2 regions of the Bacillus paramycoides genome follow, and region 2 is predicted to be linked to the other one. Evidence: a T-box and tRNA genes for the amino acid it is inferred to sense, from the RefSeq annotation. Region 2 holds a T-box; the other holds one or more tRNA genes.
The links. A T-box is a leader RNA that pairs with one kind of tRNA and senses whether it is charged. The one in region 2 lies ahead of proS (proline--tRNA ligase), so its partner is inferred to be a tRNA-Pro.
Positions count from the first base shown of each region.

Region 1: it encodes a tRNA-Pro, which carries the amino acid that the T-box ahead of proS (proline--tRNA ligase) is inferred to sense. The anticodon was not compared.

Region 1 covers NZ_CP152427.1:4,691,698-4,702,271, forward strand. The annotation lists gene glgA (glycogen synthase GlgA) at 1-828, opposite strand, end outside; gene glgD (glucose-1-phosphate adenylyltransferase subunit GlgD) at 941-1,975, opposite strand; gene glgC (glucose-1-phosphate adenylyltransferase) at 1,994-3,124, opposite strand; gene glgB (1,4-alpha-glucan branching protein GlgB) at 3,072-5,009, opposite strand; partial or broken gene AAG068_RS24410 (TasA family protein) at 5,480-5,602, shown strand; partial or broken gene AAG068_RS24415 (dockerin type I domain-containing protein) at 5,628-5,830, shown strand; gene AAG068_RS24420 (L-lactate dehydrogenase) at 6,004-6,948, opposite strand; partial or broken gene AAG068_RS24425 (anti sigma factor C-terminal domain-containing protein) at 7,430-7,570, opposite strand; tRNA gene AAG068_RS24430 (tRNA-Glu) at 7,708-7,779, opposite strand; tRNA gene AAG068_RS24435 (tRNA-Ser) at 7,786-7,876, opposite strand; tRNA gene AAG068_RS24440 (tRNA-Asn) at 7,884-7,958, opposite strand; tRNA gene AAG068_RS24445 (tRNA-Ile) at 7,966-8,042, opposite strand; tRNA gene AAG068_RS24450 (tRNA-Gly) at 8,053-8,123, opposite strand; tRNA gene AAG068_RS24455 (tRNA-Lys) at 8,137-8,212, opposite strand; tRNA gene AAG068_RS24460 (tRNA-Thr) at 8,223-8,298, opposite strand; tRNA gene AAG068_RS24465 (tRNA-Phe) at 8,313-8,388, opposite strand; tRNA gene AAG068_RS24470 (tRNA-Asp) at 8,401-8,476, opposite strand; tRNA gene AAG068_RS24475 (tRNA-Met) at 8,480-8,556, opposite strand; tRNA gene AAG068_RS24480 (tRNA-Ser) at 8,584-8,676, opposite strand; tRNA gene AAG068_RS24485 (tRNA-Ile) at 8,694-8,770, opposite strand; tRNA gene AAG068_RS24490 (tRNA-Met) at 8,775-8,851, opposite strand; tRNA gene AAG068_RS24495 (tRNA-Ala) at 8,872-8,944, opposite strand; tRNA gene AAG068_RS24500 (tRNA-Pro) at 8,960-9,033, opposite strand; tRNA gene AAG068_RS24505 (tRNA-Arg) at 9,044-9,117, opposite strand; tRNA gene AAG068_RS24510 (tRNA-Leu) at 9,121-9,209, opposite strand; tRNA gene AAG068_RS24515 (tRNA-Gly) at 9,226-9,300, opposite strand; tRNA gene AAG068_RS24520 (tRNA-Leu) at 9,330-9,410, opposite strand; tRNA gene AAG068_RS24525 (tRNA-His) at 9,433-9,508, opposite strand; tRNA gene AAG068_RS24530 (tRNA-Thr) at 9,518-9,593, opposite strand; tRNA gene AAG068_RS24535 (tRNA-Val) at 9,598-9,673, opposite strand; rRNA gene rrf (5S ribosomal RNA) at 9,678-9,793, opposite strand; rRNA gene AAG068_RS24545 (23S ribosomal RNA) at 9,896-10,574, opposite strand, start outside.
Region 2 covers NZ_CP152427.1:437,809-448,382, reverse strand. The annotation lists gene AAG068_RS02345 (TerD family protein) at 1-506, opposite strand, end outside; gene AAG068_RS02340 (TerD family protein) at 530-1,126, opposite strand; gene AAG068_RS02335 (ROK family protein) at 1,255-2,133, opposite strand; gene AAG068_RS02330 (LPXTG cell wall anchor domain-containing protein) at 2,336-3,253, shown strand; gene proS (proline--tRNA ligase) at 3,320-4,750, opposite strand; T-box leader at 4,798-5,004, opposite strand; gene AAG068_RS02320 (YesK-like family protein) at 5,098-5,391, opposite strand; gene AAG068_RS02315 (ectonucleotide pyrophosphatase/phosphodiesterase) at 5,547-6,860, shown strand; gene AAG068_RS02310 (MFS transporter) at 6,969-8,252, shown strand; one part of gene AAG068_RS02305 (IS3 family transposase) at 8,391-8,778, shown strand; one part of gene AAG068_RS02305 (IS3 family transposase) at 8,778-9,721, shown strand; gene AAG068_RS02300 (helix-turn-helix transcriptional regulator) at 9,828-10,079, opposite strand; gene AAG068_RS02295 (MFS transporter) at 10,135-10,574, opposite strand, start outside.

The sequences.
Region 1 (10,574 bases), 1.0 Mb from region 2:
TTCACTCTTTTCATATAATGAATCTGCATCGTACTGAGCAGTAATATACGAATCCGTTTCTGGATTATATACGCTCGTATCAATTCCATTTACAATGCCGCTAAGCTTATCATTATATTTTCGTAACAACCCATCTAACTTCTCACCGAAAAATTCATATTGAATTTCTTCTTTATATGTCGGGCTAACAGCTGTAATTTGATCAGAAGCGATAATACCGCCCTTCATAAAGTTCACATTTCCATAAAACTCTAACTGCTCACTATGGAAATATTCATCACCAAGTTCTAACAAGTCGTACATCACTTCAGGAGGAAATACACCTTGGAACTGCAAGTTATGAATTGTATATACCGTTTTAATATGCTCATATAATGGATTATCTTGATACTTTTCACGCAGTAAAAAATTAACCATAGCTGTATGCCAATCGTGACTATGAAGAACATCCACTTCGAAATCAAGATGAGGAATACACTCTAAAACTGCTTTCGAAAAATAAGAAAAACGCTCTCCATCATCATAATGACCATATAGAGAATCTCTCTTAAAATAATATTCATTATCTATTAAATAATACGTAATCCCGTCTTGCTCACCTTTTAAAATTCCGCAATATTGATTTCTCCACCCAAGCGGGACGTTAATTACTTTATGTAGCGTACATCCATCCCTTAATTTTTGCGGAATAAGACTATAATTTGGGAGTATAATGCGAACGTCCACACCTAATTTTTTTAGCTCTTTTGGGAGCGCACCTGCTACATCAGCTAAGCCTCCCGATTTAACAAATGGTACACATTCTGATACTGCAAATAAAATATTCACTTGTTGTCCCACTGCACGAAAAGCTTATACTACTTCCCTTGCAGCTTCCTCCCTTCGAGTTTTCATTTGAATTAAAACTTTAATCAGTGGAGGAAGACCCCCACTGATTCTTTTAAGAATAACTATTAATCGTACTGTTTTGAACGCTTCCTTTTTCTACAACGTATGGCTCATCAGCGTTTCCTTTTAGTACAACACCGTCACCAATTTTCACGTCTTTATCAATAATAACACCGTCTATTATACAGTTATCTCCAATTTGGCTCTTTTGCATAATAATGCTATTACGAACAATTGAACCTTTTCCAATTTTAACAGAACGGGAGATAACACTATTTTCTACTTCGCCTTCAATAATACTGCCGTTTGCAATCATTGTATTTTTCACGGCTGCACCCTTTAAGTAACGAGTTGGTGGTTCATCTTTTACTTTCGTAAAGATCGGTGCTTCTTTCTTAAATACTTGCTTCCAAATAGCAGGTTTCAAAATTTCTAAGCTATGTTTATAGTAACTTTCAATCGAATCAATAATTGCTACATATCCTGTATGCTCATACGTAGCAATATGCAGTGATTTTCCGCGCTTTTCTCTCACTACATCGAATAAGCTATATTGCTCCACATCTTTATATGACTCAAATAAATCTAACAATAATTGTTTCTTTAACACATATGTTTGAAGCGAAACCCCTTCATGGCAAACTTCAGTAATATCAGCTGCCGTATGTATATGTCTCTCTAACACCGCCTGGAAATTTAATGCTGTTACGAGATGGCTATTCGTAATAACGACGTATTCTTCTCTAGCTCTTAGAAAATAATCAATATGTCTTCTAAAATGCGCAAAAGATCCAAATTCATCTTGGTCACATTGGCAATTTGGCGGGAATAAAAACAGTCCGTCTCTTTTTCTATCTAAATCCCACTGTTTTCCTGAACCAACATGGTCCATTAACGAACGGTTTTTATGACTTGTAAAAACCGCTACACTATGAATATTAGAATTCACCATATTTGAAAGCATGAAATCAATGAGTCGATAACGGCCCCCAAACGGTAACGCCGCTAGTGAACGATGCCCTGTTACTTTCTTTAAGGAAGGAAAACTTCCCGTTGCATTAATAATTCCTAACATTTTTTCTCCCATTCATTTCATCCCCCTTTTCTATTTCCCTTCAGCAATGAGTACTACATCGTCAACATTTTTTTCCGGACGAATAATTGTTCCATCTTCAATAACCATTTCCGATCCAACAATTGCTCTTTCAATCACAACATTTTTTCCAATCTTTGCTCCTGGCATAACGACAGAATCAATAACCATACTACCTTCTTCCACCGTCACCCCTTGGAATAATACGGAATGCTTCACGTCCCCTTCAATGACGCATCCTTCGTTAATAAGTGATTCTTCTACTTTTGCCTGTTCTGCAATATATTGAGGCGGTTCGTTTGGATTTACAGAATAAATACGCCAATTACGATCGTTTAAATTCAGTGATGTTTCATCACGCAGTAAATCCATATTCGCTTCCCATAAGCTCTTCACCGTTCCAACATCTTTCCAATATCCTTCAAACGGATACGCCATCAACTTCTTCCCTTCATCTAATAAAAGCGGAAGTACATCTTTTCCGAAATCATTACTAGATTCAGGATTTCTTGCATCCATTTCTAAATACTCTTTCAAAATGGCCCAGTTAAAAATGTAAATTCCCATTGATGCAAGATTACTTCTTGGAAATTGCGGTTTCTCCTCAAATTCAACAATCTCCATCTCTTCGTTCGTATTCATAATACCGAAACGGCTCGCTTCATCCCACGGTACTTCAATAACTGAAATCGAAACGTCCGATTCTTTCTCAATATGGTAATCTAGCATTTTACTGTAATCCATTTTATAAATATGGTCGCCTGATAAAATAAGAACGTACTCTGGTTCGTACTGACTTAAATAGTTTAAGTTTTGATAAATGGCACTTGCCGTACCTGTGTACCACTTCACACCTGAAGACTCTGCATAAGGAGGTAACACTGTGACTCCACCGCTTACTCGGTCTAAATCCCACGCATTGCCGATTCCGATATAATTATGAAGTTCAAGTGGTTGATATTGCGTTAAAATCCCAACCGTTTCAATACCAGAATTCGCACAGTTACTTAGCGTAAAATCGATAATGCGATATTTACCACCAAATGGAACAGCTGGCTTGGCTAAATTTTTTGTTAATGCACTTAATCGACTACCTTTTCCCCCTGCTAGTAACATTGCTACGCACTTTTGTTTTTGAGCCATCTTGTTTTTTGCTCCCCTTTCTCGTCTTCACTGGTCGTAATATGGATACGCCAAATGGTGGAATTGTAATTTCTACATGTGCTGCTTGATTATGAAACGGTTCTTGAATCGCCTTCAGACGTTTCTTATTTACTTGCCCTGATCCGCCATATTGCTCAGCATCACTATTTAAAATCTCGTTATAATACTCAAAATCTGGTACACCTACTTTATAGTTTTCATATGTAGCTTTCGTAAAATTACATACGACAACTAACGCATCTTCTTGTTTATCCCCTTGACGAATAAATGAGAAAATACTTTGCTCATGATTATTAGCATCTATCCACTGAAATCCTTCCGGTGAATGATCAAGTTGCCAAAGTGGTTTGGAGCGCTTATACAATGCTATGAGCTCTTTAAAGTAATCATGCATATAACGATGCATTTCAAAATCATGTAAATTCCAATCTAAATCTTCAAGGTCTTTCCACTCATCGAACTGCCCAAATTCTCCTCCCATGAAAAGTAATTTCTTTCCTGGGTGAGTAAAGAAATATCCATATAATAAACGAAGTTGAGCAAACTTATCCCAGTACTCTCCTGGCATTTTATTTAATAACGACTTTTTCCCATGAACGACTTCATCATGAGAAAGCGGTAATATGAAGTTTTCAGAGTAAGCGTATATTAAAGAAAACGTCATTTTTTCATGAATATACTTCCTGTACTCAGGCGCACACTCCATATACTTCAGTACATCATTCATCCAGCCCATATTCCATTTGTAATTGAATCCAAGCCCACCTTCATACGTTGGAGCTGTTACAAGTGGCCAAGCTGTTGAATCTTCTGCTGTCATAAGAAAATCTTTATCTTCTGCGAACACCGCTTCATTTAACTCTCGTAAAAATGAAACAGCGTGCTCATTACTTTGCTCCTGTCCTTCTTTATTCCAGTACAGCATATTTGCAACTGCATCCACCCTGAAACCATCAATATGGAAATATCTCATCCAAAATAACGCATTTGAAATTAAGAAATTACGTACTTCTCTCTTTCCTAAGTCAAAATTGACAGTTCCCCATACTGGATTTTCTTGCACATCTTTATCTTTATATTCATAAGTCGGTGTCCCATCAAAAAAATATAAACCGTGAGCATCTTTACAAAAATGCCCCGGCACCCAATCTAAAATGACACCGATTCCATATTTATGACATTCATCGACAAAATACATCAAATCATGTGGCGTGCCGAATCTACTCGTTGCTGCATAATATCCCGTCCCTTGGTATCCCCAAGAACGATCATATGGATGCTCAACAAGCGGCATAATTTCAATATGTGTAAATTGATGTTCCACCACATAAGGAATGAGTTCTTCTGCCATTTCCCTGTAAGAGTACAGTGCTCCGTCTTCTTTCTTTTTCCAAGAACCGAAATGTAATTCATAAACTGTCATCGCTTCTTTATAAACTGATTTTTTCTTTTTCTTACGACTCCAGTTTTTATCATTCCATTCGTATCCCTTTATATCAAAAACTACAGATGCCGTATTCGGTCTTACTTCTGCATACACAGCATACGGATCTGCCTTAAAAATGACGTCACCAGCCATCGTTTCAATCGCATATTTATATATTTCCCTTTCTTCAATATGCGGTATAAACAAGGACCAGATTCCTTCTTCTGTCACTTGTAGCATCTTATGTTGCTCATAATCCCATTCATTAAAATCTCCAACAACACTCATTGCTTTCGCATGAGGAGCCCATACTGTAAATCGTACACCTCGCATCTCATCTTCCGTCACAACATGTGCGCCAAAGATGTTATAACTTTCATAGTACTTTTCTGTATGAAACTCATCTCGTTTCACTTCTTCACAATTTATTACACTCAATATGCTCACCTCACTAAGATGACAGAATTTTTTATACTTTACCAATTCTGCGAAAAACTGAAATATCCTTGTTAATTTATAAAAAATATACGTTTTTTTCTTAAAAATGTTGGTTTTTTTTCACATTTCCATATAAAATATCGAATTTTGACGAATATTCATTGAAAGCGCTTCGTTTTTTATTAGTCCTTCACCTTACTATTTATTTCTCAACCTCTATTTTATTAGCTTTATCCTCTTTTTCACGTTATTTTCCACTTGAAATCATAGAAAAATAATCTGTCATAAAAAATGTTTCTCAATATTTTTTGTCATAATTTTATTGAAATACGAAATTCATAAGTAGACATTTTTGTTCTCAATAAAGAATATTAAATTTTCGTAAATATAACTTATACTAAAATACTGTGTTTACTCTATCTATATCCAAAACGAAAATTCGATAAAAAATTAAATTAAGGTGGGTTCTTATGCCAGTAAAACAAAAATTAGAAATGGGAGTTGGCACGGCAACGCTCAGCTTATCACTTACATTCGGTGGTTTATTCGCTTATTTCAGTGATTCCGAAACATCGAGTAACTCATTTCAAGCTGTCTAACAACAAAATTAGATACTGAAAGCTACTTGGTCAATATTATTATGCAAGACCTGACGAAAACTTGCAGGTGATGTAAATGGTGATAAAGATATTCGCTTCGTTGAAAAGAACTTCTTGAAAAAAGGTCCGGATGCATCTAAATCACAAACACCTGTTGAAAAATCTAAAGGCGGTACACTGGCAGATATTTTAACGAAATTAGGATTAACGCCTAAAAAATAATAATAAAGAGCACTCTACTTTACGTAGAGTGCTCTTTTCTATAAACGACCCTGATCCAGCAAAAGGGGTATATTGGGGATATACAAGGGAAACCGGAAAAGGAATTTATATTAAATTATATATAAATCCAGAAGTAAGAAGTAGGTCCCCACTTCTGGATTATTTAGCAATTATTATAGTACTGGTGCCATTGTTTCTTTTAATACTTTTACAGAATGAGCGAATTTCACTTTTTCTTCTTCATTTAGCTCAAGTTCTACGATTTCACGTACACCTTCGCGGTTAATAACAGCTGGAACACCTACGTAAGCATCTTTCTCACCGTATTGACCTTCAAGGTATGCAGATACAGTTAATACGCTGTTCTCGTTGTTTAAGATTGCTTTAGTTACACGAAGTAGTGACATACCGATTCCGTAGTACGTTGCACCTTTACGTTCGATGATATGGTAAGCTGCATCACGTACATTTTCGAAGATTTTATCTAAGTCTTCTTGTTTGTACTGTTCGTTGTTAGCTAAAATTGTTTCTAGTTTTTGTACACCGATAGTAGCGTGGCTCCATACTGGAAGTTCAGTATCACCGTGCTCACCAACAATATAAGCATGAACATTACGTGGATCTACATCTAAGTAGTCACCTAACATGTAACGGAAACGAGCAGAGTCTAAAGTAGTACCAGAACCAATTACGCGCTCTTTTGGTAGACCAGATTCTTTCCAAGTTACGTAAGTTAAAATATCAACTGGGTTAGTTGCGATTAAGAAGATTCCATCGAATCCGCTATCCATAATGCCGCGAACGATTTGTTTAAAGATCTTTGTATTTTTCTCAACTAAGTCTAAACGAGTTTCACCTGGCTTTTGTGGTAATCCAGCAGTGATAACAACTAAATCTGCATCTTTACAATCTGCATAGCTACCGCTCCAAACTTTTGTTGGTGATGGAGAGAATGGTACCGCATGGCTTAAGTCCATTGCTTCCCCTTCTGCTTTTGCTTCATTAACATCTACTAATACGAATTCTTCAGCTACACCTTGGTTAATCATTGAGTAAGCGTAACTACAACCTACAGCTCCTGTTCCTACTAATACTACACGATTGATACCTTTTTTCATGGTAATTTCCCCTCTCTATTGTTCACATATATTTTTTTATGATTGTTTAAGTAATTAATTAAAATACTAATTTAATGTTGTTTAACTTCTTTACATTCATATTGTAGCACGTATTATTGTGAATTTCTTCACAAATTATGACCTATTTGTGAACTTTTTCACATAGAGTGTAAAGTTATTAAATCAAGTATGAAATCAATCTCAATGGAGGCGTTTTCTTCAGATTGTGAAAGGGTTTTTCTTATGTTTTTGTCGGTAAGTGAAATTATATCGACGATTATTTAAATATATCAACAATTTTGGGAATATATCGACCGTAACTCAAATTATATCGTCGATTCGACAAGGAATATCGACTTACCGACAAAACCCGACAATAATGACAACATAAAGTGAACCTATAATCAGTGGGAATTTTACTGCCCGTTAATGTCGGATAAAAAAGCTGCCTCCAATAGATCACCTATTAGAGGCAGCTTCTTTATTTATTTTCCGCAGTAGCACCTAATACAGCAGCTTTTACATAATGTTGACTGTTTAATTTTTGTAAATCCTCGGCACTTCCCGTTACCACTATTTCAATAACTTTTACATCTTGCTCACTTGGTTTTGCTTTCTTTCCTTACTCTCTCCTTTCTATTAGTTAGACGATCTAAATAGAAAAAAGTATACAAGAAATCTATAAAAAAAAGCAGACTATTCAAAGTCCACTTTTACACAACAAAAAAGAGATAGCAGATTATGCTATCTCTTTTAGTATGACCCGTACGGGATTCGAACCCGTGTTACCGCCGTGAAAGGGCGGTGTCTTAACCACTTGACCAACGGGCCAATTACTGGCAGAGAAGAAGGGATTCGAACCCTCGCACCGCGTTCGCGATCTACTCCCTTAGCAGGGGAGCCCCTTGAGCCACTTGGGTACTTCTCTATAAATATGGCTCCGCAGGTAGGACTCGAACCTACGACCGATCGGTTAACAGCCGATAGCTCTACCACTGAGCTACTGCGGAACAATTATGGTGGGCCTAAATGGACTCGAACCATCGACCTCACGCTTATCAGGCGTGCGCTCTAACCAGCTGAGCTATAGGCCCATAATTGAAAAGCGGGTGAAGAGAATCGAACTCTCGACCAGAGCTTGGAAGGCTCTTGTTTTACCACTAAACTACACCCGCATTAAATTGTAAATGGTGAGCCATGAAGGACTCGAACCTTCGACCCTCTGATTAAAAGTCAGATGCTCTACCAACTGAGCTAATGGCTCATTTTGAAAGTGGTGCCGACTAGAGGACTTGAACCCCCAACCTACTGATTACAAGTCAGTTGCTCTACCAATTGAGCTAAGTCGGCTTGCGACTTCAAAATGGTGGCTCGGGACGGAATCGAACCGCCGACACGAGGATTTTCAGTCCTCTGCTCTACCGACTGAGCTACCGAGCCTTTATGTAAAAATGGCGGTCCCGACCGGGGTCGAACCGGCGATCTCCTGCGTGACAGGCAGGCATGTTAACCACTACACCACGGGACCATTTGGTTGCGGGGACAGGATTTGAACCTGCGACCTTCGGGTTATGAGCCCGACGAGCTACCGTGCTGCTCCACCCCGCGATGATAAAATATTTACTTTAGAAAAAATGGAGGAGGTAGAGGGATTCGAACCCCCGCGCGACTCTCGCCGCCTGTCGGTTTTCAAGACCGATCCCTTCAGCCGAACTTGGGTATACCTCCGAGATATAAACCTTCAATGGTGGACCTTGTAGGACTCGAACCTACGACCGGACGGTTATGAGCCGTCTGCTCTAACCAGCTGAGCTAAAGGTCCTTTATGGTAGCGGCGGAGGGGATCGAACCCCCGACCTCACGGGTATGAACCGTACGCTCTAGCCAGCTGAGCTACACCGCCATAAGTGATATTGAAATAAGTGGAGCCTAGCGGGATCGAACCGCTGACCTCCTGCGTGCAAGGCAGGCGCTCTCCCAGCTGAGCTAAGGCCCCATGTTTTTGGGAATATCGGGAAGACAGGATTTGAACCTGCGACCCCCTGGTCCCAAACCAGGTGCTCTACCAAGCTGAGCCACTTCCCGTTAATAAAAGCGCGCCCGAGAGGAGTCGAACCCCTAACCTCTTGATCCGTAGTCAAACGCTCTATCCAATTGAGCTACGGGCGCATATGGTGCCGAGGGCGGGGGTCGAACCCGCACGGTGGTCACCCACCGCAGGATTTTAAGTCCTGTGCGTCTGCCTGTTCCGCCACCCCGGCATGTCATATTGAAAATTGGAGCGGAAGACGGGATTCGAACCCGCGACCCCAACCTTGGCAAGGTTGTATTCTACCACTGAACTACTTCCGCAAGACATGTATGAGTTATTTAATTAAAAGTGCGGGTGAAGGGAGTCGAACCCCCACGCCAAAGGCGCCAGATCCTAAGTCTGGTGCGTCTGCCAATTCCGCCACACCCGCATATTAATTTATTTAAGAAAAATGGGGCGACTGATGGGAATCGAACCCACGAATGCCGGAGCCACAATCCGGTGCGTTAACCACTTCGCCACAACCGCCATGATTTCTGGTGCCGACTAGAGGACTTGAACCCCCAACCTACTGATTACAAGTCAGTTGCTCTACCAATTGAGCTAAGTCGGCTAAATGGTGGAGGATGACGGGATCGAACCGCCGACCCCCTGCTTGTAAGGCAGGTGCTCTCCCAGCTGAGCTAATCCTCCATTTGCCTGGCAACGTCCTACTCTCACAGGGACAAGGTCCCAACTACCATCGGCGCTAGAGAGCTTAACTTCCGTGTTCGGTATGGGAACGGGTGTGACCTCTCTGCCATCATTACCAGACTGTATTCATTTAAGACAAGAATTATTTTAACTCATTTAACTTTGAAAGTCAACAAGTTTTTTATATTCTTTCAAAACTAGATAACATTTGCTACATATTATATGGTTAAGTCCTCGATCTATTAGTATTCGTCAGCTCCACATGTCACCATGCTTCCACCTCGAACCTATCAACCTGATCATCTTTCAGGGATCTTACTAGCTTACGCTATGGGAAATCTCATCTTGAGGGGGGCTTCATGCTTAGATGCTTTCAGCACTTATCCCTTCCGCACATAGCTACCCAGCTATGCCCTTGGCAGAACAACTGGTACACCAGCGGTGCGTCCATCCCGGTCCTCTCGTACTAAGGACAGCTCCTCTCAAATTTCCTACGCCCACGACGGATAGGGACCGAACTGTCTCACGACGTTCTGAACCCAGCTCGCGTACCGCTTTAATGGGCGAACAGCCCAACCCTTGGGACCGACTACAGCCCCAGGATGCGATGAGCCGACATCGAGGTGCCAAACCTCCCCGTCGATGTGGACTCTTGGGGGAGATAAGCCTGTTATCCCCGGGGTAGCTTTTATCCGTTGAGCGATGGCCCTTCCATGCGGAACCACCGGATCACTAAGCCCGACTTTCGTCCCTGCTCGACTTGTAGGTCTCGCAGTCAAGCTCCCTTATGCCTTTGCACTCTACGAATGATTTCCAACCATTCTGAGGGAACCTTTGGGCGCCTCCGTTACACTTTAGGAGGCGACCGCCCCAGTCAAACTGCCCACCTGACACTGTCTCC
Region 2 (10,574 bases):
CAGTCACCTGCATGACGGTATAATTCACCTACTACAACAGCTGTTTCAATAGAGAAATCTTCTCCTAAGTCGTAACGAATTAACTCTGCATTCTTTTCTTCATCTAAAATACGTACGAAAGAGTTAGAAACTTGTCCGAAGTTTTGGCTACGACCTTCTCCATCGTAAATTGTGATAGTGAAACAAATACGTTCGATATGTGCAGGTACATTTTTTAAATCTACTTTAATCGATTCGTCATCGCCTTCACCTTCACCAGTTCGGTTATCTCCTAAATGCTCTACAGCACCATTCGCACCTTTTGGGTTATTATAGAAGACGAAATCCTCTGCACCTGAAACTTTACCGTTAGCACCTACTAAGAAAATACTAACATCTAAATCGAAATCGTTTTGTCCGTCATAACGATTCGTATCCCAACCAAGTCCTACAAGAACTTTTGAAAGACCTGGATTCGTTTTTGTTAAGTCTACCTTTTGTCCTTTTTTCAATGAAATTGATGCCATACACGATTCCTCCTCGGTTTATTTTATTGATAACGTGATACAATCTCACTTAAGTTTTTATCTTGTGTACCTTCTCCAACAGCTGAAAACTTCCATTCACTTCCGTGGCGATACATTTCACCTGCAATTAGAGTCGTTTTGCCAGCATAATTATCCGATAAATTATAGCGTGCTAATTCTTCACCAGTTTGCGGGTTTTGAATACGAATATATGCATTACGAATCATCCCGAAATCTTGACGACGATTTACACAGTCATAAATATTTACAACGAATACTAAACGATTAATACGGCTCGGAACTTTATGTAATTCTACGAAAATTGTTTCGTCATCACCAGCGCCTTCACCTGTTAAATTGTCTCCTGAATGAATCATACTACCACAAGTAGAAAGCTTGTTTCCGAAGTAAACTAAATCGTTTTTGTTTAAAAAACGATCCCCTTCTAACATAACAACAGATGCATCACAATCTACATTTGGTTTACTTCCAAATAATGAAGACAGAAACCCACCTGATTGCCCAATTGGATCCCAGCCTAAGCCAACCTGTAGTTTTGCTACTTTTGGTTGTCCTTTCGTTAAATCGATCTTTTGACCTTTTTCTAAAATAATAGGCATGAAGTTTCTTCCTTTCTACAAAGCATTTTCCAAGGCGGAAAATATTGTATTCTTCCCTTATATTGTAGCATTATTTACCTAGTGATAAAAAGGATAAATTCTCAGTTATATGAAAACATTCATATAATTTACTTATGATGATGTAAGAAGTGGTAAATGGCACCAATCATTCCTGCGCAATTACCGTTTTGTGCAAGCTCAATCTCACAATTACTATAAATCTCTTTGTTTAAATATTTTTCTACCTCTTCTTTTACTTCTTTTAAGAAATGATTTCCTCTATCAGTAATTCCTCCACCTATAACAATCATTTCTGGATTAAAAATATAAGCAAGGTTACTAATTCCAATCGCTAATTGCTTAAAGAAAACCTCAATTGCTTGCGTAACTTCCCTATCACCTTTATCATACAGTTCAAAAATCTTTTTTCCATTCCAATCGCTTTCACCTTTATATTTTCGCATAAGACGAATTAACCCTGAAATGGAAGCGACCTCTTCAAACGGCTTTCCTTCTATTAACATATTTCCCCATTCACCAGCACTAAACGAATGCCCTCTATATAACTCTCCATCTATAAAAATTGCTCCTCCAATACCAGTTCCAAGGGTGAGCATAATAAAGTTTCTTTTTCGGTTTCCAATACCTTTCCATTTCTCTCCCAAAGCTGCACAATTCACATCATTCTCAACGGACACAGGAACTTGTAATACTTCTTGCAATCTATCAATAATAGGAATAGTCGCGTAGTTCGGAATATGCTCCACCCCTCCCGTTACAACTCCTTTATAAATATTAACAATTCCCGCAGTACTAATACCAATTCCCGAAATCGTATGTTCATTCAGTAATTGTTTGGATAGAAGAATAAGTTTTTGAATGATTTGTTCCCCACCCAAATGAATTTCTGTTGAAACTGTTTTATGCTTTAATACCGTCCCTGTTTCTGAAACAATCCCATATTTAATTTGCGTACCACCAATATCAAATGCAATATATTCTTTCATCTGCTGTCACTTCCTCTACTGTAATGAGTGTAAAATTCTCACCACTCTACTATTATAAAGAATTTACACTAACTCTTTTCTCTCTTCAGAAATACACCACCTTTTTCTATATATAGTTTTTTTTGCATAAAACTCTTTTTCCTAAGAAATATTACAAAGGGATGTATTTTAGATGGAATATTAATTTCTTAGGAGGAAAACAATGACGAAAATCTTCATTTTAGCATCAACACTCTCTTTATCTTTTTTTAGTGGTTTAAATATCGGTAATGCAGCAACGGAAAACTTCTCTCCAGCAACAAACGCAATTGTACAAAATAACGATCATTTAGCAGAAGATAACTCAAAAGATAATAATAAACCACCAGGAAACAATGGTTCTCAGGACGATGGTGGTTCTGGCGGCAATGGCTCTGGTGGCAGTGGTTCTGGTGACAACGGTTCCGGTGGTAACGGTTCTGGTGGCAATGGCTCTGGTGGCAATGGCTCTGGTGGTAATGGCTCTGGTGGCAACAGTTCCGGTGGTAACGGTTCTGATGGCAATGGTTCTGGTGGTAACGGTTCTGATGGCAATGGTTCTGGTGGTAATGGCTCTGGTGGCAACAGTTCCGGTGGTAACGGTTCTGATGGCAATGGTTCTGGTGGTAACGGTTCTGATGGCAATGGTTCTGGTGGTAACGGTTCTGATGGCAATGGTTCTGGTGGTAACGGTTCTGGTGGCAACGGTTCTGGCGGCAATGGCTCTGATGGCAGTGGTCAAGGCGGTAACGGCTCTGGTGGCAACGGTTCTGGCGGCAATGGCTCTGGTGGCAATGGTTCTGGCGACAACGGTTCTGGTGGTAACGGTTCTGGTGGCAGCGGTTCTGGTGGCAATGGCTCGGGCGGCAACAGTTCTGGTGGTAACGGTTCTGATGGCAGTGGCTCTCAAGGTGACAACGGTGTTAAAGGCGATAGTAGTTCTCAAGGAGGCAACGGTTCCCAAGGTGGTAATGTAAAAGATAATGCGAAAAAACAAGGCGATAAGTTACCTAATACAGCAACACATTATCCTGCATCTATTTTAATGGGACTTTCAACATTCCTAATCGGTATGTTACTATTTATTCGCCGTAAAAATTAAAAAGGACTTTGGATTGCATTTTATTATGCAGCCCAAAGTCCTTTTTATCACCTATCAGAAAGAGTATTAATACGCTTTTCCCCAATACACCATTTGTTTAGCTTCTTTACCACAACAAATACATTCGTCAGCCAAACGCTCTTGCTCAAAAGGCATACATCGAGAAGATACTCCAACTTCTTCTTTTAGTTTCTCTTCACAAGCTAATTCTCCGCACCACATTGCCTTAATAAATCCTTGTTTTTCATCAGCTACTTTTTTCATCTCTTCGAAATTCGCCGCACTATACGTATTCTCATCGCGGAATACTTTTGCCTTATTAAATAAAGAGTCATGAATTTCCTCAAGTAGTGCTGGAATACGTTCTTCTAATTGATCCATTGATATAAATTCTTTTTCTTTCGTATCTCTTCTTACAAGTACAACTTGATTCTTTTCAATATCTTTAGGACCAACTTCTAACCGAATTGGAATGCCCTTCATTTCATACTCATTAAATTTCCAGCCCGGTGTTTTATTACTAGCATCTATTTTTACGCGTGCAACCTTTTGAATATGTCCTTGTAACTCTGTTGCTTTCGATAAAACTCCTTCTTTATGCTGAGCAATTGGTACAATAACAACTTGCACCGGTGCGACTTTAGGAGGCATTACAAGCCCATTATTATCACTATGAACCATAATAAGTCCACCTATCATTCTTGTTGATACTCCCCAAGATGTTTGGTGTACATATTGCCACTTACCGTTACGATCTAAAAATTTAATATCAAATGCTTCAGAGAAATTCGTTCCAAAGTTATGAGATGTTCCTGTTTGAAGTGCTTTTCCATCATGCATTAAGCTTTCAATTGTATAAGTTGCCTTTGCCCCCGCAAATTTTTCTTTTTCTGTTTTTTGTCCTTTAATTACCGGTATCGCTAAGTAATCTTCACAGAAAGAAGCATATAGATTTAAAATATTTAATGTTTCAGCTTGCGATTCTTCTGCCGTTTCATGAATTGTATGACCCTCTTGCCATAAGAATTCCGTTGTACGAAGGAATGGTCTCGTTGTCTTTTCCCAACGAACTACTGAACACCACTGATTATATAACTTTGGCAAATCATTATAGGATTGCACAATTTTTGAAAAATGCTCACAGAATAAAGTTTCAGATGTAGGGCGTATACAAAGCCTCTCCGCTAACTTTTCATCCCCGCCATGTGTCACCCATGCTACTTCAGGAGCGAATCCTTCTACATGATCCTTCTCCTTTTGCAATAAACTCTCTGGGATAAACATTGGCATATACACATTTTCATGACCAGTTGCTTTTAACTTCTCATCCATCACTTTCTGCATATTTTCCCATAAGGCATAACCATACGGGCGTAGAATCATACATCCTTTTACACTTGAATAATCAACAAGTTCTGCTTTTTTTACAATATCTGTGTACCACTGTGCAAAGTCCTCTTCCATCTTCGTAATCGCTTGTACTTGCTCTTTTGCCATAGTAAGTCTTCCTCCTTCTAGAAAATACAAAAAAGCCCGCATCCCTAAATAGGGACCGAGCTTTGCCGGCGTTACCACCCTGATTCATGCACAAAAATTGCGCATGCTCTCTTTTTGATAACGGGAAATTCCCGCTGCATATGCAGAACGCAAAGGTAGGTTCCATATCTCCTTTTTAAGAATCTTTCAGCCGGGTGGATTCTCTCTCTGCTAAAAAGGTTGAACATGTACTAGTCCTTTTTCATCGTTATAACGAAATAAATTTGTTGATTATCATAATACAAATTCTTTTTTAAAACAATAGCTAATTTTCTCATTTTTATATATTTTTTTCGTTTTTTGCAGTTTTATATGTAGCTTTTTCTCGTGATTTTTAAAAGTTGATGTGCAATCATACCGATAAGTGTACCAAGGAGAACGAAGAAACCAATAAATCCATATCCCATTCCTTCCCATCCACCAATCACCATCATTGAAACCGGAAAGGATGCTAGGCAAAGAAGTATTAAACTAAGTGCAAATATAATATCAAACTGCTTGTCTGGAAACTGTTTCTTTAATAAATACGAAATAGCAAATACAAGGATAATCGTAATTCCGCCAATGATGTAAAAGATACCAAATCCATCTAGCCAATCCATAGTATTCCCTCCTTCCATTCATTCCCTTATACTTAATTATATGTTTAATTTTTCTGAAAATAAATAATAAATTTCCAACTTAAAATTATATTTTTATTACTAGGTATTAATAGTAATATATAAGAATAGGTTTTATATAATCAGGAGGGAACTTTATGGATAAAGCATTAACAAACCATGTCATTATTTTGTCTTTCGATTGCTTATCAGCTTTAGATTTTCCTATATTACAAAAACTTCCTAATTTCCAAACATTAATAAACAAGGGCGCACTGGCGAAAAAAGTGGAACCTATTTATCCTTCTGTAACATACCCAAGTCACTCAACAATCGTTACTGGAAACTATCCTAATAAACATGGCGTAGTTAGCAATACGTTACTTCAACCTGGACGCGAGTCACCCGATTGGCATTGGTACCGAAAATCCATTAAGGGAACAACGCTATACGATGAAGCACGTAAAGCAAATTTAACGACAGCTGCCCTTCTATGGCCTGTTACTGGAAGAGCAAATATTGATTACAATTTACCAGAAATCTTTCCAAATAGACCGTGGCAAAATCAAGTTTTAGTTTCATTATTTAGCGGTAGTCCGCTATATCAATTAGATTTAAATCTTCGCTTCGGCCATATACGAAATGGTTTGTCACAACCTGAACTCGATGATTTCGTACTTGCTGCTGCTTTGCATACAATCCAGACGAAGAAGCCAAATGTCATGTTTGTACATTTCACCGATTTAGACACTCAAAGACACTATCACGGCTTTGAATCAAAAGAAACAATAGCTGCAATTCATAGACACGATGAACGGGTAGGAAAAATTATTCAAGCTTTAAAAGATAGTGACCTATACGAAGAGAGTACAATTATCGCTCTTGGTGACCATAGCGCTTTAAGTGAAAGCAAAGCCATTCAATTAAATGTACTATTTCATCAAAACGGGCTACTATCTATAAATTCAAAAGGAAAATTAATAGACTGGAAGGCCTATTGTCAAAGTTGTGACGGATCTGCTTATGTATATGTGAAAGATAAGAACGATACCGATACAATTCGAGACGTACAACTACTCCTCGAAGAACTACTTCAAAATAAACAAAATGGAATTGAATTTATACTTCATGATGAAGCTGCAAAAGACTGCGGTGCCGATGGTAATTGTTTATTTATGTTAGAAGCGCGAGAAGGGTATTATTTCACTGAAAACTATATAGGAGATTTTATAAAAGAGATTACTGAACAAGACGTTACGCCTAGTAAAAAATATACATTTGGTACGCATGGATACTCTCCAACAAAACCTAACTATGAAACAATTTTTATCGCTGCTGGGAAAGGTATAAAAAACGGCGTTACCATTCCGTATATGAGACTTATTGATGAAGGTCCAACTATCGCTAGACTACTCGGTTTACACTTAGGTGAAACAGACGGGTCCATTGTAGAGGATTTACTCCAATTGTAAAGAACTGTGTATATATGTAAAAGTTATGTAAAAATCATCACTGTTTCTCTTTTTATAATTTTTATTTTTGTACACTGTTAGTAGAACAAATTTAAGGGGGAACACTATATGAAAAAAATGTCCAGACAAGAAAAAAGCTGGATATTATACGATTGGGCGAACTCCGTATATTCGCTCATCATTACAACTGCATTATTCCCAATTTACTTTAAGGCAGCTGCAAAAGAAGCTGGGCTTTCTGGTGCAACTTCAACAGCATATTGGGGATATGCAAACTCGTTCGCTACACTTTTAATTTCTATACTTGCCCCTATTCTCGGCACAGTTGCTGATTATAAAGGATTTAAAAAACGATTTTTCACATTCTTCTTTGGACTTGGTATCGTATTTACAAGTATGCTAGCAGTCGTCCCAACATCTCAGTGGTACTTATTACTAGGATGCTATATGCTCGCATTAGTCGGTTTTGCTGGAGCAAACATTTTTTATGATGCATTTTTAGTAGATGTCACTTCTGAAGATAGAATGGATCGAATTTCTACGCGAGGTTTCGCATTAGGCTATATTGGGAGTACTATTCCTTTCATCGGTTGTATCGCCCTTATTATTCTTGCTCAAAAAGGAACTATCCCTTTATCTGTTGGTATTGCTAGTCAAATTTCATTTGCGATAACAGCTCTTTGGTGGGGGTTATTTACAATCCCAATGCTAAAAAACGTAGAGCAAACACACTATATTGAACGTCACCCTAGACCAATTACAATGAGCTTCAAACGCCTTGCTGATACTTTTAAAAATATTAAAGAATATAAAACTGTATTCATGTTCCTAATCGCTTACTTTTTCTATATTGATGGGGTCGATACAATTATTACTATGTCCACTGCTTACGGAACAGATCTTGGTATTAGTGCAACGAATCTATTAATCATCTTATTCGTCACACAAATTGTAGCTTGTCCATTCGCTTTATTATACGGAAAATTATCAGAAACATTTACAGGTAAAAAGATGCTATATGTCGGTATTATTATTTATATCATTATCTGCACATATGCTTATTTCTTAAAAACGACACTCGATTTCTGGATTTTAGCAATGTTAGTTGCCACTTCTCAGGGCGGGATTCAAGCACTTAGTCGCTCCTATTTTGCTAAACTAGTACCTAAAGAATCGGCAAATGAATTCTTCGGATTTTATAATGTATTTGGCAAGTTCGCAGCGATTATGGGTCCAGTATTAGTCGGTGTTACAACTCAATTAACAGGAAAAACAAACGCTGGTGTCCTTAGTATTATTGTACTGTTCATTATCGGGGGATTCTTACTAACTAGAGTTCCGGAAAATCCCACATCCGTTACACCACCTAGTCCAAAAACTAAAACACTATAAGAAAAAGATCCTCTTCACATATGAACTGTACCCCGAATCATGGACACTTAAAAAAAGCCCCATGATTCGGGGTTTTTGTGTATTTTTATCAAAAAACCTCGTTATAATGGAACCAACGATAGAAATGAGGTACGGAGAATGAGTAAAATTATTTTTAATGAGATTCAAATGAAGCAGCTGGAAAAAAATAAAAATGTAGTAAAAGCGTCGGAACGTTCGATTAGCTATTGTCCAGATTTCAAAGTAAGAGCGGTAAAAGAAAATCAACAAGGAAAAGGTCCTAGCCAAATCTTTTTAGAGAATGGGTTTGACTTAGCTGTGATTGGTGAGGAGAAACCAAAACAATGCTTGAAACGTTGGCGAAGAACCTTTGAACAATTTGGTGAAGAAGGATTTTATACAGAACGCCGCGGGAAAGGAAGCACGGGACGTCCTTCGGAAAAACCTCTCTCTTCCGATGAAAAATTAAAGAAAGCGGAAGCGCGTATTGCGTTCTTAGAAGCGGAATTGACATTCCTAAAAAAGTTAGAAGAACTCGAAAGGCAGGCGTTACAGAAGAAGCGTTAACACCACGAGAAACATACACACTGATTGAACAAACCATACGTCGATTCCAATTCCCACGTATGGTGCGTTATCTTTGCACACTGGCTGGGGTAAGTCGGAGTGGATACTATGCGTGGCTTCATCAGACAGAGAAACATCTAGAAAAAGAACGCAATGATGAAACAGATTATGAATGGATCCAAGAAATTTTCAATCGAAAAAGGAAAACATGTGGTGGTCGTTCTATCAAAATGGTGTTGGAAAAGACAAAAGGAATTTGTATGAACCTCAAACGTATTTACCGTATTATGCGTAAATATAATCTTGTGACAAAGATTCGCCGAGCGAATCCTTATAAACACATCGCAAAGGCGACACAAGAACATAAAACATGTCCGAACCTTTTAAAACGCCAATTCAATCAAGAAGAGCCTGAAAAAAGTATGTTAACGGATATTACCTATTTATTTTATGGAAAAGGAAAGAAGGCTTATTTATCATGTGTAAAAGACAGCACAACACGAGAAATTTTAGCCTATCATGTCTCCTCTTCTTTACAAATGGATATCGTCTATCAAACATTAAATAACTTGAAAGAGAGATTAGGAGAAAGCATCCATTCTGAAGCGCTTCTACATTCAGACCAAGGTATTCATTACACACACCCTGAATTTCAGAAACGCGTAAGGGAAATGGGAATCAGACAATCTATGTCCCGTAGGGGCAATTGTTTAGACAATGCACCAATGGAATCCTTTTTTGGTCATATGAAAGATGAATTAGATTATAAAGATTGTCAAACCTTTGAATCCCTCGAACTCAACATAAGGGAATATATGAAGGAGTATAATTATAATCGTTATCAGTGGACATTAAAAAAGATGGCTCCGATTGAATATCGGAACCACCTTTTAAGTGCTTGATTTTTCAGGGCTTTTTTATTAAACTGTCCATTTTATAGGGTACAGTTCACATAAGAAGAGAATCTTTTTCTATACTTTTATTAATAACGCCCCACAATGAAAGACGCTACATCTTATACAAAAATAGTTTATCAACAGTTGTTCCTAATACTTCCGCTAAACGAAAAGCTAACGCTAAGCTTGGATCATATTTATTATTCTCAATTGCATTTATCGTCTGTCTTGAGACTTTACACTTATCAGCTAATGCACCTTGTGAAATATTATTTTCAGTGCGTAATTCATAAATTTGATTTTTCACATCTTTTCTCCTAACATGTAAAATCGTTTTTACAACATTAGTATATAGTCGGTACATTTCATTGTCAAAAGATCACCGTGAAAAAAAGGGGCCATCCAGCCCCCTAAAATAGCTATTTCGAAACCAATGAATTCGTCATTTCCTCTCGATTAACAATATCTTCTTTTTTTATTTGCATACGTAAAACTGGACCTATTGCTAATAAAATAAGTGACATTGCTATACAAAATACGGTAACTAGTGACGTTAGTTCCTTTAATCCTCCAGCTAGTGAAGTTCCAATTAACATTGCCCCCATAAACAGTGGCAAAATTGTTCCATTTACTCTTCCAACCATATTTTCTGGTACAAGTTGAATCATAAGCGTACCGACAACGATATTAACACAAGCTAAACAAATACCTGTTCCAAATCTCATAAAACTAGTAATCCAAAATGATGTAGATATCCCTTCTACTAAAAATGACATCGCTAATATGCTCATACCAAACACAAACATCTTTTTCGGATTCACTTTTGAAGCGAAAACTGCAGCAACAATACCACCGATTA